One region of the Pseudoalteromonas sp. APC 3495 genome, then DNA from elsewhere that is predicted to be linked to it. Evidence: predicted binding sites of a transcription regulator. Region 1 holds the regulator's gene; the other holds the start of a gene.
What was found. Region 1 encodes NrdR, which represses ribonucleotide reductase genes. Its sites were predicted from a motif close to AAACACNANATNTNGTGTTT; they were not measured.
Positions count from the first base shown of each region.

Region 2: nrdA (class 1a ribonucleoside-diphosphate reductase subunit alpha) is a predicted target of NrdR. The motif match lies at 2,636-2,655, and genes of this name have one in related genera.

Region 1 covers NZ_JASDDA010000048.1:14,115-22,422, forward strand. Annotated here, with positions in the region: gene thiL (thiamine-phosphate kinase) at 1-768, opposite strand, end outside; gene nusB (transcription antitermination factor NusB) at 853-1,266, opposite strand; gene ribE (6,7-dimethyl-8-ribityllumazine synthase) at 1,282-1,746, opposite strand; gene ribBA (bifunctional 3,4-dihydroxy-2-butanone-4-phosphate synthase/GTP cyclohydrolase II) at 1,840-2,952, opposite strand; gene QL984_RS15570 (riboflavin synthase) at 2,981-3,634, opposite strand; gene ribD (bifunctional diaminohydroxyphosphoribosylaminopyrimidine deaminase/5-amino-6-(5-phosphoribosylamino)uracil reductase RibD) at 3,659-4,786, opposite strand; gene nrdR (transcriptional regulator NrdR) at 4,789-5,238, opposite strand; gene glyA (serine hydroxymethyltransferase) at 5,346-6,602, opposite strand; gene thrC (threonine synthase) at 6,871-8,154, opposite strand; gene thrB (homoserine kinase) at 8,166-8,308, opposite strand, start outside.
Region 2 covers NZ_JASDDA010000005.1:65,733-74,040, reverse strand. Annotated here, with positions in the region: gene gyrA (DNA topoisomerase (ATP-hydrolyzing) subunit A) at 1-797, opposite strand, end outside; gene ubiG (bifunctional 2-polyprenyl-6-hydroxyphenol methylase/3-demethylubiquinol 3-O-methyltransferase UbiG) at 976-1,686, shown strand; gene QL984_RS03355 (HAD-IA family hydrolase) at 1,686-2,366, shown strand; gene nrdA (class 1a ribonucleoside-diphosphate reductase subunit alpha) at 2,778-5,060, shown strand; gene nrdB (class Ia ribonucleoside-diphosphate reductase subunit beta) at 5,134-6,264, shown strand; gene yfaE (class I ribonucleotide reductase maintenance protein YfaE) at 6,264-6,536, shown strand; gene QL984_RS03335 (DUF1287 domain-containing protein) at 6,634-7,230, opposite strand; gene QL984_RS03330 (hypothetical protein) at 7,258-7,731, opposite strand; gene QL984_RS03325 (tetratricopeptide repeat protein) at 7,874-8,299, opposite strand.

The sequences.
Region 1 (8,308 bases):
GAGTATAAAAGGAAGCTGTTGCTCAAAATCAAGACTCGCTTGCATCGCATCAGAAGTAGGTACATTTTCAATATTGATTGTTGCACTGACCTGTGACAAATCCAAAATGTGACCTAAATCAGCAAGTAAACCGTCTGAAATATCAATAGCTGATGACGCTAAGCCACGCAAAGCTTGTCCGGCGGCCACGCGTGGCGTTGGAAAGTTTAAACATTTATTAATATGCTTTAAATGTTCAGGTGCAACTGGCAAACCTTGTTTTTTTGACTCAATTGCCAAACCAGCATCACCTAGCGGTCCGGTTACAAAAATCCAGTCGCCCACTTTTGCGCCACTTCGACGCAGTGCTTTACCTTCAGGAACCGTGCCTTTTGCACAAATAGTAATACTGAGTGGGCCTTGAGTCGTATCGCCACCAATAATTTGTACATTAAAGTACTCAGCAATTTCATGCATGCCGTCAGTCAGCTCTGCAATCCATTGTGGATCGATACTTGGCAATGTGAGTGCAACCGATACCCATGTAGGCTCTGCACCCATGGCAGCTAAATCACTTAAATTTACTGCCAGAGCTCGATGCCCTAATGCGCGAGGAGAGATATCATGAAAAAAATGCACCCCAGCAACTAAGGTATCTGTTGTTACAGCAAGCTGACAGTTTGCTGGTACTGTGACAAGCGCACAGTCATCTCCAATCCCTAAATTAACATCGCGACGAGTGATACCGCGACCTTTAAAGTAGTGATTAATTAATTCAAATTCCTTCATACACAAAAAAGCCGACCTATGCCGGCTCTCCTTTTTAACGGTTATTTATAACAACTCACTGAAATTAATATGCAGCTTAAGTTGTTATGACTTGCGTAACTGTTTTACAGCTTTATCAAGTACACCGTTTACAAATTTATGGCTATCTTCAGCGCCAAACATTTTCGCTAATTCAATGCTTTCATTGATAGCCACTTTGTAAGGAACATCTTCACGAAATTTAAGCTCGTAGCTGCTTAAACGTAAGATTGCACGTTCAACTTCGTCTAATTCATCAAATGGACGAGTTAAATGAGGCGATACAGCTTCGTCTAGTTGCTTATGATTTACGGCAACTCCACGCGCTAAATCTTTAAAATATTCAACATCAATTTTAGTCACATCGTTTTCGATCAACATTTGTTGTTCGATATCGGCAATTGCATTGCCGCTTAATTGCCATGAATACACGGCTTGAAGTGCTAAGATACGTGCTTTACGTCTTGCTGCTGGTTTCACAAAAATTCCTTAAACTTAAATTTTATCTAACACATTAACCATTTCAAGCGCACCTAAAGCAGCTTCGCCGCCTTTGTTACCCATTTTGGTACCTGCGCGCTCAATTGCTTGCTCAATGCTTTCAGTGGTTAATACGCCAAATGCAACCGGGATATCATACTCAAGCGATACTTGTGCAAGCCCTTTATTTGACTCGCCAGCGACGAGATCAAAGTGAGGCGTGCCCCCTCTGATCACTACACCTAAGGCGATAATTGCATCATATTCTTTTTTTGCTGCAACGCGTTTCGCTGCTAAAGGTAATTCAACCGCACCGGGTACGTAAATCACGGTAATATCGTCTTCTGATACTCCACCAGTACGTTTTAGCTCATCAACAGCACCTGCAAGCAAGCTACTACCAATAAAGTCATTAAAACGAGAAATGACAATGGCAAACTTTTTGCCTGGAGCGTATTTATTACCTTCAATAATTTTCATTTGATAACCCTAAAAATAAGTTTAAGCGATTTCGGTTGCGCAAAAATTGATGCGCATTATACCACATAAATAAAATAATAACCTAGCGCGTAATTATTGTGGCTCTACGTAGTCAACCACTTCTAAATGGAACCCTGATAATGCATGGTATTTTTTAGGTAAACTCATCAAACGCATTTTTTGAATACCTAAATCAGCCAGAATTTGCGAACCCACACCTACGGTGCGCGAAGTACCTTGAAATTTACGTGGCGTCACATTTTCACCCGCATCAGCTGCGGCAAACGCTTTTACTGTGGCTTCTAACTCTTCAGTGCTTTCTTGCTTACCTAAAATAACTAAGGCGCCATTATGCTCAGCAATATAAGCCATTGCTTGCGATAAACCCCAACTACGGTCAGCATTGCGATCAGAGAGTAAAATATCGTTAAAGGTACTTTGTAAATGCACACGTACTAAGGTCGGTTCTTGTTGCTTTATTTCACCTTTAAGCAATGCATAGTGTAACTGCCCATCAATGGTGTCTTTGTAAGTCACTAAGTCAAACTCACCATGTTCAGTTGGCAATTTACATTTTGCAACTTGCTCAATTGTGGTTTCGTTTAGGTTACGGTACTCGATTAAATCAGCAATGGTGCCAATTTTAATATCATGTTGCTTAGCAAATACTTCTAAATCAGGACGACGCGCCATGGTGCCATCTTCATTTAGGATTTCTACAATCACTGATGATGGCTCAAGCCCTGCTAAACGCGCTAAGTCACACCCTGCTTCTGTATGCCCTGCACGTGTTAACACGCCGCCTGGTTGCGCCATAATAGGAAAAATATGACCTGGTTGTACAATATCGCTTGGCACAGCGCCTTTCGCGATGGCAGCTTGAACAGTGCGGGCACGATCCGCTGCAGAAATACCTGTGGTAACCCCTTTTGATGCTTCAATCGACATAGTGAAATTAGTTGAGAATGCGGCACCATTATTTTTTACCATTAATGGTAAATCAAGCTGCGAGCAACGCTCTTGAGTCATCGTTAAACAAATTAGTCCACGGCCATGAGTCGCCATAAAGTTAATGGCTTCTGCACTAATGTGTTCAGCAGCAATAATTAAATCGCCTTCATTTTCTCTGTCTTCATCATCCATTAAAATAACCATTTTACCGGCTTTAATGTCATCAATTATTTCTTGTGCGCTGTTTAAATTCATAAGTTGCTCGTATAAGTTGTCAATGTCGTTATTTTATAAAGCCCGCTTTAGCGAGTAAGCTCATCGAAATATCTGAACCCGTAGGTTGCTCAGCCCCTCTGACTAGGCGCTCTAAATAACGTGCTATTTGGTCGACCTCTAAATTCACTTTGGTACCGACTTGAAAATCAGCTATGGTCGTTTGCCCGCTGGTGTGGGGCACAATCGTCAGTTTAAATTTATTACCTTCAACTGCATTAACCGTCAGGCTAATACCATCAATACAAACCGACCCTTTGTAAGGAATGTATTTCATTAAATTTTCATCGGTGGCTAACCAATATTCTGTTGCTCGCGCATTGGCATTAATTGCTGTGATAGTGGCAATGCCATCTACATGGCCAGACACTAAATGACCACCGAGGCGCGAAACAGGTTGCATCGCCTTTTCTAGATTAACGGTTTGCCCTAATGCGTAATGTGCAAACCCTGTTAAGCTAATCGTTTCATTTGATAAGTCTGCACTAAAGCCATCAATATGCTTATCAACAACCGTCAGGCATACACCATTGGTTGCAATACTGTCACCTAACTTAACATCACTCATATCAAGGTTTTTACTTTGGATACGAATAGCTAAATCACCTTGTTTTTTTTGTAATAACGCAATTTTACCTGTCGCTTCAACTATTCCAGTAAACATAGTGCTACTCTTTATATAAAATGATTAATGAGCTTTTTTTAGTGCTGTGATACGTAAATCATCACCAATTGGCACACACTCATTAAAAGTTAAATTAATGGTATTTTGCATACTCATTAACTCTGGGAAATTCAGTAAACTTTTAGCATCGCTGCCCATTAATTTAGGAGCAATGTAAAAAACAAACTCATCAATTAAATCAAGTTCTGTCATTTTGCCAGCCAGTGTTGCTCCGGCCTCTAGCCACACATTATTAAACTGCAATTGGGCTAGCGTGTTTAACACGGCCAGTAAATCTACTTTATTATTATTTTCAGGTACTTCAATCTGTTTAACAAAATGAGGCCACTGATGCGATTTATCAACCTTGGTGGTAAATATTATCACCTCACTTTGAATTGAAAATAAGGCAAGATCAGGGGTAAGTCTATTTTGTGAGTCAATAACAACGCGAACCGGTTGGCGCAGTGGTAAATCAGTTGGTAAAGAATACGGTAACTCTTCTGGGCGCACATTTAATTTTGCATCATCCATTAATACCGTATCGGCACCGGTTAAAATTGCACAGTTTTGTGCTCGGTATAGTTGCACATCTTGGCGCGCAGCGGGGCCTGTTATCCATTTACTTTGGCCGTTTTTAAGCGCCGTTTTACCATCAATACTGGCGGCCATTTTGCAAGTCACAAAGGGTAACCCCTGCTCCATGCGCTTAAAAAACCCAAGGTTTAATGCGCGAGCTTGCGCTTCAAGTAATCCGTGAGCAACTTCTATACCAGCATCCGCTAAAATTTTCAGACCTTTGCCTGCAACTTGCGGGTTGCTGTCAACCATTGCGGCAATCACTTTTTTAACACCGGCTACTTTTAGCCCTTCAGCACAAGGCGGTGTTCGACCATAATGACTGCAAGGCTCTAGGGTTACATAAGCGGTTGCGCCTTTGGCATTTTCGCCAGCCATAGCCAGTGCGTTTACCTCTGCATGACCTTGGCCCGCTAACTGATGAAACCCTTCACCTATTACTTTATTGTTTTTTACGAGTACGCAGCCAACATTAGGATTAGGGGTTGTCGTAAAGCGCCCTTTTTTTGCCAGTTCAATAGCGCGAGCCATGTAGCGTTTATCATCCTCTGAAAACGAACTTTGCTTGGTCATTACTATTCCCCTAAGCGGGCTATTTCTTCACCAAATTCGCGTATATCTTCAAACGAGCGATATACAGAGGCAAATCTTACATAGGCCACTTTATCTAACTTTTTAAGCGCTTCCATAATGCACTCACCCACCAAATGGCTAGACACTTCGCGTTCGCCAGTGGCTCGCAGCTGCGACTTAATAATATTAACCACTTCGTCAACTTGCTCAGTGCTTACGGGGCGTTTTTCGAGGGCGCGAGTTAAGCCATTTAGTAACTTATCTTCATTAAACGGTTCGCGGCTGCCATCTTGCTTGATGACCCGTGGCATCACTAATTCAGCCCCTTCAAAGGTGGTAAATCGTTCGTGGCACTCATTACATTCACGACGTCTACGTACTTGGTGTCCCCCGCCGACAAGGCGAGAATCAATAACTTTAGTATCTTTGGCGGTGCAAAATGGGCAATGCATAACTGTGTGTTTCCGTTTTAAAAACAAAAAATGGCCGCTATTATAGCGGCCATTATCATAACAAAAATGTGTGCAGTTGTGATCTAAATTACTATTTTACTCTTGGATTAAGCGTAAACAGGTAATTTTGCACAAATTGCTTTCACTTTTTCTTTTACTTGCGCTTGTACTGACTCATCTTCGATGTTGTCTAGTACGTCACAGATCCAGCCCGCTAACTCTTTTGACTCTGCTTCTTTAAAGCCACGACGAGTGATTGCTGGTGAACCAATACGCAAACCAGAAGTAACAAATGGTGAACGTGGATCGTTCGGTACTGAGTTTTTGTTAACCGTGATATTCGCATTACCTAGGGCAGCATCTGCATCTTTACCTGTGATATCTTTATCGATTAAATCAAGTAAGAATAAGTGGTTGTCAGTTTTACCCGATACTACTTTGTAGCCGCGCTCTTGTAATACGGCAACCATTGCTTGTGCATTTTTAACAACTTGTGCTTGGTATGTTTTAAACTCAGGTTGAAGTGCTTCTTTAAATGCGACCGCTTTAGCAGCAATAACATGACATAAAGGACCACCTTGGCCACCTGGGAAAACAGCGCTGTTTAGCTTTTTGTAAATTTCTTCATCGCCACACGCAGAAATGATTAAACCACCGCGAGGACCCGCTAATGTTTTGTGTGTTGTGGTTGTTACAACGTGAGCAAATGGCACCGGGCTTGGGTAAACACCCGCAGCAATTAAACCTGCAACGTGCGCCATATCAACAAATAAGTATGCACCTACTTTGTCTGCAATTTCACGGAACTTAGCCCAGTCAACAATACCTGAATAAGCAGAGAAACCCGCAATGATCATTTTTGGTTTGTGCTCAAGTGCTAACGCTTCAACTTGTGCGTAATCAATTTCGCCAGTTTCTTCGTTAAGGCCATACTGAATTGCGTTGTATGTTTTACCAGAGAAGTTAACGTGTGAGCCGTGCGTTAAATGACCACCGTGCGCTAGGCTCATGCCTAATACAGTATCAAGTGGGCTTAAAAGAGCTTGGAAAACAGCAGCATTCGCTTGTGAACCGGCATGAGGCTGTACGTTTGCGTAATCTGTACCAAATAATTCATTTGCGCGGTCAATAGCAAGTTGCTCAACCACGTCTACGTGCTCACAGCCACCGTAGTAACGTTTGCCCGGGTAACCTTCAGCGTATTTGTTAGTCAGCTGAGAACCCTGCGCTTCAAGTACGCGTGGGCTACAGTAGTTTTCAGATGCAATTAACTCAATATGCTCTTCCTGACGTGATGTTTCTTTGCTCATCGCGTCAAATAACTCTGGATCAAAGTCCGAAATATTCATGCTACGTTCTAACATTGGGGTCTCCTGGGCAACGTGTATGGGTATTTTTTAGAGGCTTTATTGTACGCTTAAAACGACGTTTTGCCTACGCTCTTAAGTTGAGGATATTTAAACAGGGATTGAAACTATTTCACAGCATTTTGATGATGATATTTTTTTATAAACTAATAACAATTTTAAATGAATTTTATTTACTACATTTATATAGCTTATGCGTTATGTCTAAAGCGATGCATAAACAAACAAAAAAAGCGGCCTAAGCCGCTTTTATTATCGGCCTTTTTTAGGCAAGCTTTTTAAACAATTCTGTACGCAAAACAGCATAATCGTTGTGCATATCAGTGGCTAAACACGGTTTTGCTAATGCATCAGCTAACGGCTTTGGCATATCTAATTCAACATTAAGGATATCCTCAACGCTGTCTTTAAATTTGGCCGGATGCGCAGTCGCTAAAAAAACCCCCACAGCATCTGCCGCCTTATTTTCTACAAGACCTTGGTAAGCAATTGCGGTGTGAGGCTCTGCAATATAGCCAAGCTGTTGAATTTTTTTCATCACTGTTTGTGTTTGCTGTTCATCAACACTCACCGAATAAAAGTTATCATAACTAAACCAGTTATTATCTAACATTGATTGCACACGTGGCCAGTTATTAGGTTTACTCACATCCATTGCATTTGAAAGCGATTCAATTGTCGCATTAGGCGTCCAATTTTTATCAAGCATAAAGCGCGGTACTGTGTCGTTTTGGTTTGTAGTCGCGCTTAGTTTACCTACAGGCATACCAATAACCGCGCCAATCATAGCCGCACACACATTACCAAAGTTACCACTCGGTACTGAAATATGCGCTGTAGCACGCTTTTCTTTTGGCAGCTGTGCAATGGCTTCAAAGTAATAACATACCTGCGCGACTAAACGGCTAATGTTAATTGAATTTGCTGAGTTTAAACCTAACTTCGATTTTAGCTCTTCATCTAAAAATGATTTTTTAACCAACTCTTGGCAATCATCAAAACTACCCTCAATCGCATAACAGTGAATGTTGTCACCAAGCGTTGTAAATAACTTTTGCTGCGCTAATGAAATTTTACCTTTAGGGTATAAAATAACGACATCAATATTTGGTTTGTTATAAAAAGCATGCGCTACGGCAGCCCCGGTATCACCCGATGTTGCAGTTAAAATAGTGACTTTTTCACCTTGATTAAATTGCGCCAAGCACTCGGCCATAAAACGGCCACCAAAATCTTTAAATGCCAGTGTTGGCCCGTGAAATAACTCTAAGCAATAGGTATTATCTTCAACTTCCACCAGCTTAACCGGAAAGTTAAACGCATTCTTAACCATCTGGGCAACAGTATCACTTGGTAGCTCGTCACCAATAAGGTGCGATAAAATTTTGCCGCTGCGAGTAATAAAGTCCATATCTAGTAATGCATCAACATCACTTAATGGCGCTAACGACTCTGGAAAAAACACACCTTGATTACGCCCTAGTCCTGTTTTTACAGCTTCAACAAACGACACTTTTTGTGAATATTCTTTTAAATTATGTAATTGCATGACTCTTTTTCCTATAAAACATTTAATTGACGCGTGCCGTCGTTATCTAATTTACAAATATGGCAAAAGCCTTGTTCGTTGATGTAATTTTCCTCTAGCCACTGCGCGCATTGCTCTGCCGCTTCAAGCGTTTTACATACACTAAACAAGGTCG
Region 2 (8,308 bases), on a different contig from region 1:
TAAGGGATTTCATGAACAATAATGGTTTCGCGACCCGTCTTTTCATCGGTTTCGATGTCAGCACGCGCACGCATGTACACTTTACCACGACCGGTTTGATAAGCTTGTTCAATGCCTTTTTTACCGTTAATAATCGCCGCAGTTGGGAAATCAGGCCCAGGAATGTAATCCATTAACTCAGTAATGGTCAATTCAGGGTTTTGAATAAGCGCTAAACAGCCATTCACGACTTCTGTTAAGTTATGTGGCGGAATATTTGTTGCCATACCAACCGCAATACCTGATGAACCATTAACTAATAGGTTAGGTATTTTAGTGGGTAACACATCAGGAATTTGCTCTGTGCCATCGTAGTTAGGCACAAAATCAACCGTTTCTTTTTCAAGATCGGCTAATAATTCGTGCGACATTTTTGCCATACGTACTTCTGTATAACGCATTGCCGCTGCTGAATCACCATCAACCGAACCAAAGTTACCCTGACCATCTACTAGCATGTAACGCAGTGAGAATGGCTGAGCCATACGTACGATGGTGTCATAAACTGCACTGTCGCCGTGTGGGTGGTATTTACCGATTACGTCACCGACCACACGGGCCGATTTTTTGTAAGGCTTGTTCCAGTCATTACTAAGCTCGTTCATTGCAAACAAAACGCGGCGGTGAACAGGTTTTAAACCGTCACGTACGTCTGGTAATGCACGTCCTACAATTACACTCATGGCGTAATCTAAGTAGGAGTTTTTTAACTCGTCTTCAATATTGACTGGCAGAATTTCATTGGCGAGATCAGTCATTTGATATCACATTCCTTCAGTATCAGCTCTTAACAACCCAGTATTAGGTATTAAGAGTGTTTGTTATTATTTCTAAGTAACCATGCTATCACAATTAATTTTAATTTACAGGCGCAAAACTTTGCGATTTATCAATTTAGGCCTATATAATGGCCTCAGATTGACGAGGAAGTATTTTATGACCGAACATCAAAATGTAGATAACGCAGAAATAGCAAAGTTTGAAGCCATCGCAGAACGTTGGTGGGATTTAGAAGGCGAATTTAAGCCGCTTCACGAAATTAATCCATTACGATTAGATTTCATCGCAGACAAAACCAAAGGATTATTTGATAAAGAAACCCTAGATGTAGGATGTGGTGGTGGCATTTTAAGTCACAGCATGGCGCGAATGGGCGCAAACGTAACAGGTATCGATATGGGGCAAGAGCCTTTAACTGTCGCCAAGTTACACAGCTTAGAAACAAGTGTCCCCGTTGAGTATATAAAAGTACCTGCAGAGCAGTTTGCAGATGAGCACCCTGAGCGCTTTGATGTGATCACTTGTATGGAAATGTTAGAGCACGTCCCCGACCCTGCTTCTATTATTCATGCGGTGGCTAAATTAGCAAAACCTGGGGCTGATGTTTTTTTCTCTACTCTTAATAAAACCCCAAAAGCTTACTTATACGCTATTGTCGGTGCAGAAAAACTGTTAAAAATGGTCCCAGAGGGTACCCATGACCATAAAAAGTTTATTAAACCTGCACAATTAATTGCATGGGCAGAGCAAGCTGGCTTAAAAGTACGTGCCAGTGCTGGTTTAAGTTACAACCCGCTTTCTAAGCAATACACAATGAATGATGATGTAAGCGTAAATTATATGCTGCATTTTGAGAAGTTAGCGTAATGGCAAGCTCTCAAACCCCCATTGTCCCAATGGAATATCAAGCATTGCTGTTTGACTTAGATGGCACTTTACTCGATACCGCTGATGATTTAGGCGCCGCACTAAACACCGTGCTGCAAAATCATCAACAGCCCCAAGTGGGCAGTGATATATATCGCCCCGCGGCTTCAAACGGTGCTGCCGCTTTATTGGCTGCTGGTTTTAAAGAAAGCTGGGCACAACAGCCGCAAGAGCAACTTTTACATGAGCTAGTCACGCAATACGCTGCCAATATTGCCACCCATACTCGATGTTTTGTAGGAATAGAGCAATTACTAATCGCACTTGATAACAAAGCAATACCCTGGGGAATTATGACTAATAAGCCCGGATTTTTAACTGATCCTTTAGTCAAGGCGATTCCTGCATTAAAAAATGCACGTATTGTGATAAGCGGTGATACCTTAGCTGAATCTAAGCCCTCACCCCTTCCTTTACTGTATTGCGCTGAGCAAATGAGTGTTGATCCTTCGCGCTGCCTATATATAGGTGATGCGCAGCGTGACATTCAAGCAGGTAAAGCAGCCAATATGCACACCGCAACCGCACTATGGGGATATGTACCGAGTGTTGACGAGGCATTGGCTTGGAATGCGGATTTTAATTGGCACAGTCCTATAGATGCATTTAACCACATATAGTGCCATGTTAATTAATAAACACTACATATTGTGATTGTGTTAGTTTTTACGCAAAGCTTGATGATAAAAAAAGCAGACAAAATTTATTTTAAAAAAGCGTAAATTTAATCTTTCCTTAGTTGATTTTTACAAATTTCAACTTAACCGATTGATCAAAGGTTAATGCCTACTAACACAATTACGTTATCCCAACGTTATCCACAATGAGAGCGGTTTCTGTCCCTTGCAAAAGATACCAGACCACACTATCTTGTGATCTCTAATTTGAACAACACCAGATATTGTGGCTAAATGTTATTCAATTAAATTCACCAAACCGGTGAAAATAACAATAAACGAATAGGCACTGCGCTTTTTTAGGTGCACGCATTGGTCAAAAATATTTAATTCCCAAGGAATACAGGCAAAGCTATGAACCAACAGTTATCTGTAAGCAAACGTGACGGTCGTAAAGAGCCACTCGATCTTGATAAGATCCATCGCGTTATTGAATGGGCCGCCGAAGGTTTAAATAACGTTTCGGTTTCACAAGTTGAACTTAAATCGCATATTCAATTTTATGACGGTATTCGTACTAAAGACATCCACGAAACGATTATTAAAGCCGCTGCGGATCAGATCTCAAAAGAATCACCTGATTATCAGTATCTTGCTGCTCGTTTAGCTGTATTCCATTTACGTAAAAAAGCGTATGGCCAATTTGAGCCACCGCGTCTTTTTGACCACGTTACCAACATGGTTGAACAAAAACGCTACGACGCACATTTGCTTGTTGATTACACAGAGCAAGAACTTGATGAACTAGATGCTTACTTAGATCATTCACGCGATCTTAACTTTAGCTATGCAGCCGTGAAACAGCTTGAAGGTAAATACCTAGTTCAAAACCGTGTTACCGGTGAAATTTACGAAAGCGCACAGTTTTTATACATCTTAGTAGCGGCAAGCTTATTCTCAGATTATCCACGTGATACGCGTATTGATTACATCAAACGTTTTTACGATGCGGTTTCATTATTTAAAATTTCTTTACCTACGCCAATTATGTCGGGTGTACGTACGCCAACACGTCAGTTCAGCTCATGTGTACTGATTGAGTGTGGTGACAGCTTAGATTCAATTAATGCGACATCATCAGCGATTGTTAAATACGTTTCTCAACGTGCTGGTATTGGTATTAATGCCGGACGTATTCGTGCATTAGGTAGCCCTATTCGCAATGGCGAAGCGTACCACACTGGCTGTATTCCGTTTTATAAGCATTTTCAAACAGCCGTTAAAAGCTGTTCGCAAGGCGGTGTACGTGGCGGAGCCGCTACTTTATTCTACCCGCTTTGGCATTTAGAAGTAGAAAACCTACTGGTACTTAAAAACAACCGTGGTGTTGATGATAACCGCGTACGTCACCTAGACTACGGTGTGCAGTTTAATAAACTAATGTATTCGCGTTTAATTAAAGACGATTACATTACCTTATTCAGTCCATCAGACGTGCCGGGCCTTTACGATGCATTCTTTGAAGATCAAGATGAATTTGATGCACTTTATGTAAAGTATGAGCAAGACGAGTCAATTCGTAAAAAACGTATTAAAGCCATTGAACTGTTTTCTATGTTTGCTCAAGAACGTGCCAGCACCGGTCGTATTTACTTACAAAATGTTGACCACTGTAATACGCATAGTCCATTTATCTCGAAAGTGGCGCCTATTCGTCAATCTAACTTATGTTTAGAAATTGCATTACCGACTAAACCACTAAGTAATGTAAACGACGAAGAAGGTGAAATTGCCTTATGTACCTTGTCTGCATTTAACTTAGGCGCGATTGAGTCACTGGATGAATTAGAAGAGTTAGCTGAGCTTGCCGTTCGTGCACTAGATAACTTACTTGATTTCCAAGACTACCCAGTACCGGCGGCAAAAAATGCCACTATGGGACGTCGTACCCTAGGTATAGGTGTGATTAACTACGCTTACTACTTAGCTAAAAACGGTAAGCGTTACTCAGATGGCAGCGCAAATGCACTCACGCACAAAACATTTGAAGCGATTCAGTACTACTTAATGAAAGCATCTAATGAGCTTGCAAAAGAGCGTGGAGCATGTCCTAAATTTAACGAAACTACGTACTCACAAGGTATTATGCCAACAGATACGTACAAGCGTGATTTAGATAAAATTTGTGATGAACCACTGCACCTTGATTGGGATACGTTACGTGCCAGCATTAAAGAGCACGGTATGCGTAACTCAACGCTGAGCGCATTAATGCCATCAGAAACATCATCGCAAATCTCAAATGCAACCAATGGTATTGAGCCACCACGTGGCCATATTAGTGTTAAAGCAAGTAAAGACGGTATTTTAAAGCAGGTTGTCCCTGAGTACGAACGCCTTAAAGATAACTATGAATTACTGTGGGATATTCCATCAAACGATGGTTACTTACAATTAGTAGGCATAATGCAGAAATTTATCGACCAAACAATTTCAGCAAATACTAATTATGATCCAAACAGATACGAAGGCGGTAGAGTACCTATGAAAGTCTTACTAAAAGACTTACTTGGTGCCTACAAGCTAGGTGTTAAAACACTGTATTACCATAATACCCGCGATGGCGCATCAGATGCTCAAGAAGACACTCCAGAAGTGGAAGATGATGATTGTGCAGGCGGCGCGTGTAAAATTTAATAGTTAAACTTAAAGCGGGCGCCTTGCCCGCTTTGTCCTGATAGTTTTAGTGATAGTTTTTTGAGTGATAAACATGTCTTATACTACTTTTAGCAGAAATCATAATAACCAAATGCAAGAGCCAATGTTTTTTGGTCAAACCGTTAACGTGTCACGTTACGATCAACAAAAATACCCTATTTTTGAAAAATTAATTGAAAAACAATTGTCTTTCTTTTGGCGACCTGAAGAAGTTGATGTAAGTAAAGACCGTTTAGACTTTCAAGCGCTTCCCGATCACGAGAAGCATATATTTTTAAGCAACTTAAAATACCAAACGTTGCTTGATAGTGTTCAAGGTCGTTCGCCTAACGTAGCACTATTACCAATTGTGTCTATTCCTGAGCTAGAAACATGGATTGAGACATGGGCGTTTAGTGAAACTATTCATAGTCGTTCGTACACCCATATTATTCGTAACGTAACTCAAGCACCTGAACTCATTTTTGATGACATTGTTAGCAATGAAAAAATTAGTGAGCGTGCCGATGCCGTTACTACTTATTATGATGACCTAATCAATTCTGTATCGCTTTACAACCTATACGGTGAAGGCAAACACGAAATTAATGGCCAAACCGTAGTCGTTAATTTATTTGAGCTGAAAAAGAAATTGTACCTGGCCATGATGTCAGTGAACATCCTTGAAGCTATTCGCTTTTATGTGAGCTTTGCCTGTTCATTTGCGTTTGCAGAGCGTGAATTGATGGAAGGTAATGCTAAAATTATAAAGCTTATTGCCCGTGATGAAGCACTTCACCTTTCAGGTACTCAGCATATTTTAAATATCATGCAAGATGGCAAAGATGACCCTGAAATGGCGATTGTTGCCGCACAATGCCGTGAAGAAGCAATTAAGATGTTTGTTGAAGCCGCAGAGCAAGAGAAAGAATGGGCCGAGTACCTATTCAAAGATGGCTCGATGATTGGTTTGAATAAACACATTCTATGTCAGTACGTTGAATACATTACCAATGCGCGTATGACCGCGATTGGTCTACCTGCACAGTTTGAAAATAACAGCAACCCTATTCCGTGGATCAACTCATGGTTAGTGTCGGATAATGTGCAAGTTGCTCCTCAAGAGGCCGAAATTAGCTCATACTTAGTTGGTCAAATTGATTCACAAGTAGATGCCGATGAATTTGGTGACTTTGATTTATAATGACTGATAGAACGACTGCAAGTATTACGCTTGCAGATAACAGCCAGCGTATTGATTTTGCCGCTGGCTGCCCTTCTCTTTTACATTGCCTAGAATCGAATAAAATTGATGCCGCTTACCAGTGCCGTGAGGGATATTGTGGTGCGTGTCGTGCTACGCTTGTCTCTGGTGAAGTCAATTACAATGAAGAACCGTTAGCCTTTGTGCGTGATGGTGAAATACTATTGTGTTGCTGCAAGCCCAATGGTGATATCAGTATTAATTTAAAGTAACTAGCAAACCACACAGTATAATGCCTAACAGCTCGCTTTATTCACTTACCTGTTTCTGCAATTATTACTCAAGTAATCGCGATTATAGCCGTGTTATTTACTCTGAATAAGCAGCAGGTACAAATCGGTAATGACCCGTAATTGTATAAGCAAAAAGCATATCGCTCATTTCAGGTCCGCGACCAATATTGTGCACAATAAGCGGGTGACCACTGTCCTGCGCTATTTGATTAACGACCATACCTATGTGCGGTAAATTGCCTGGCAGCATCCAAGTGACTATGTCACCGGTTTTATAATCTGCTGCATTAAGCGATTTAGTTAACACTTGAGCATGGCGCTCAAAGTAAACCTGTAAGTTAGGTACACGTCGATGATCAATGTTTTTATCTGGCTTGGTTAATCCCCAAATACGCTTAGAAGGATATGCGCGAAAATTGGCCTGCATGTCTTCATGTACTAACTTTTGCAAATCAATACCAAGCTGTCGATAGGATCGAATTATAACATCGGTACATACACCAATATTAGCGGGTACATCGCCACCAGGGTATTCAAGCCTATGATAGGCGCCATCGTAAGTTACTTGTTGCGTTGTTCTGTGTATCAATGCGTTGACAATATCATGATTAAAATCGGCTGCCTTTACATCAAGGGCAGATAAAGCTAGTAAATAGAGCACAAAGCGCGACATATAAATTCCTTTTATAATATTTATTAACTAAAGCTGTTGAGTAATATAGTCAGGAATATTAAATTTATTTCCATTGCTGGTAAAGTGCGCATCAAGTGCATAGGCCATTTTTTCAAGCGGAGCATCATCATAACCACAGGTTTGGATTTCATTGATGTAGCGCATAATAAAAGCGTGAGCACCGAGCTCGCGCCATTGAACGACATGAGCCAGCTCATGAAAATGCACTCTTAAATTACGCGCAACATGAGGTAATATGTAATAAGTGTTTTTATAGGTGATCCCTGCTACATCCATGTCAATAAAATCGCTTAAACCAATTTCACGTAAACCAGTAAAGTCAGGCTTGGGAATGTGTTCAACAACCACATAAAATGCAGTTTTCAAAAAATCATGCGGGTAAAAGCCAGCAAATTCGCTAACAAATGTATCACAACATATTCTTTGATCAACATACTCGCTATTCGTTTTATCAATCCATTGTTCTATTTGCGCTAGCATGTTTTCTCCAAAAAATTTGCTTAGTGACTTAATTTAAGCATAAACATTTAATGACGCAGAATTTGCTTTTATCAATAAAAAAGCGCCAATGGTATTATTACTGACGCTTATTAGAATGATAAATACAAAGTAACGCTTTAAACTAACCTTCTTCTTCAACCAATGATTCTAATAACTCATGGATCTCTGATTTTAATTCTTTGTCTTCAATTTTATTTGCATTGATTTTAGCATCTTGCAGATTTTTAATTGCCGCTTCTTTATCACCCAGCTCAAGCTGTAAAGTAGCCATAGAAAAGGCAACAGACGACATATGATCTTTGTTATTAATTTCTATCGACTTCTGTAACGCTTTTTCGTAAGTCTCGATAGCTTCTTCTAGCTCTTCGGTGAAATCAGCCAATGTTTCCCACTGAACAGGGTGATCTTTCGCTGTATTTTCGTTTTCAATACAAATAGCTTTTAGCTCAGCATATAAAGATTCAAACTGTTTAGTATCATTTTTATTAGCCGCTGCCATCAGCTTTTCCGCCAAATCGTGAACCGCTTTGTATACTTTAGTATTCATAATTACTCG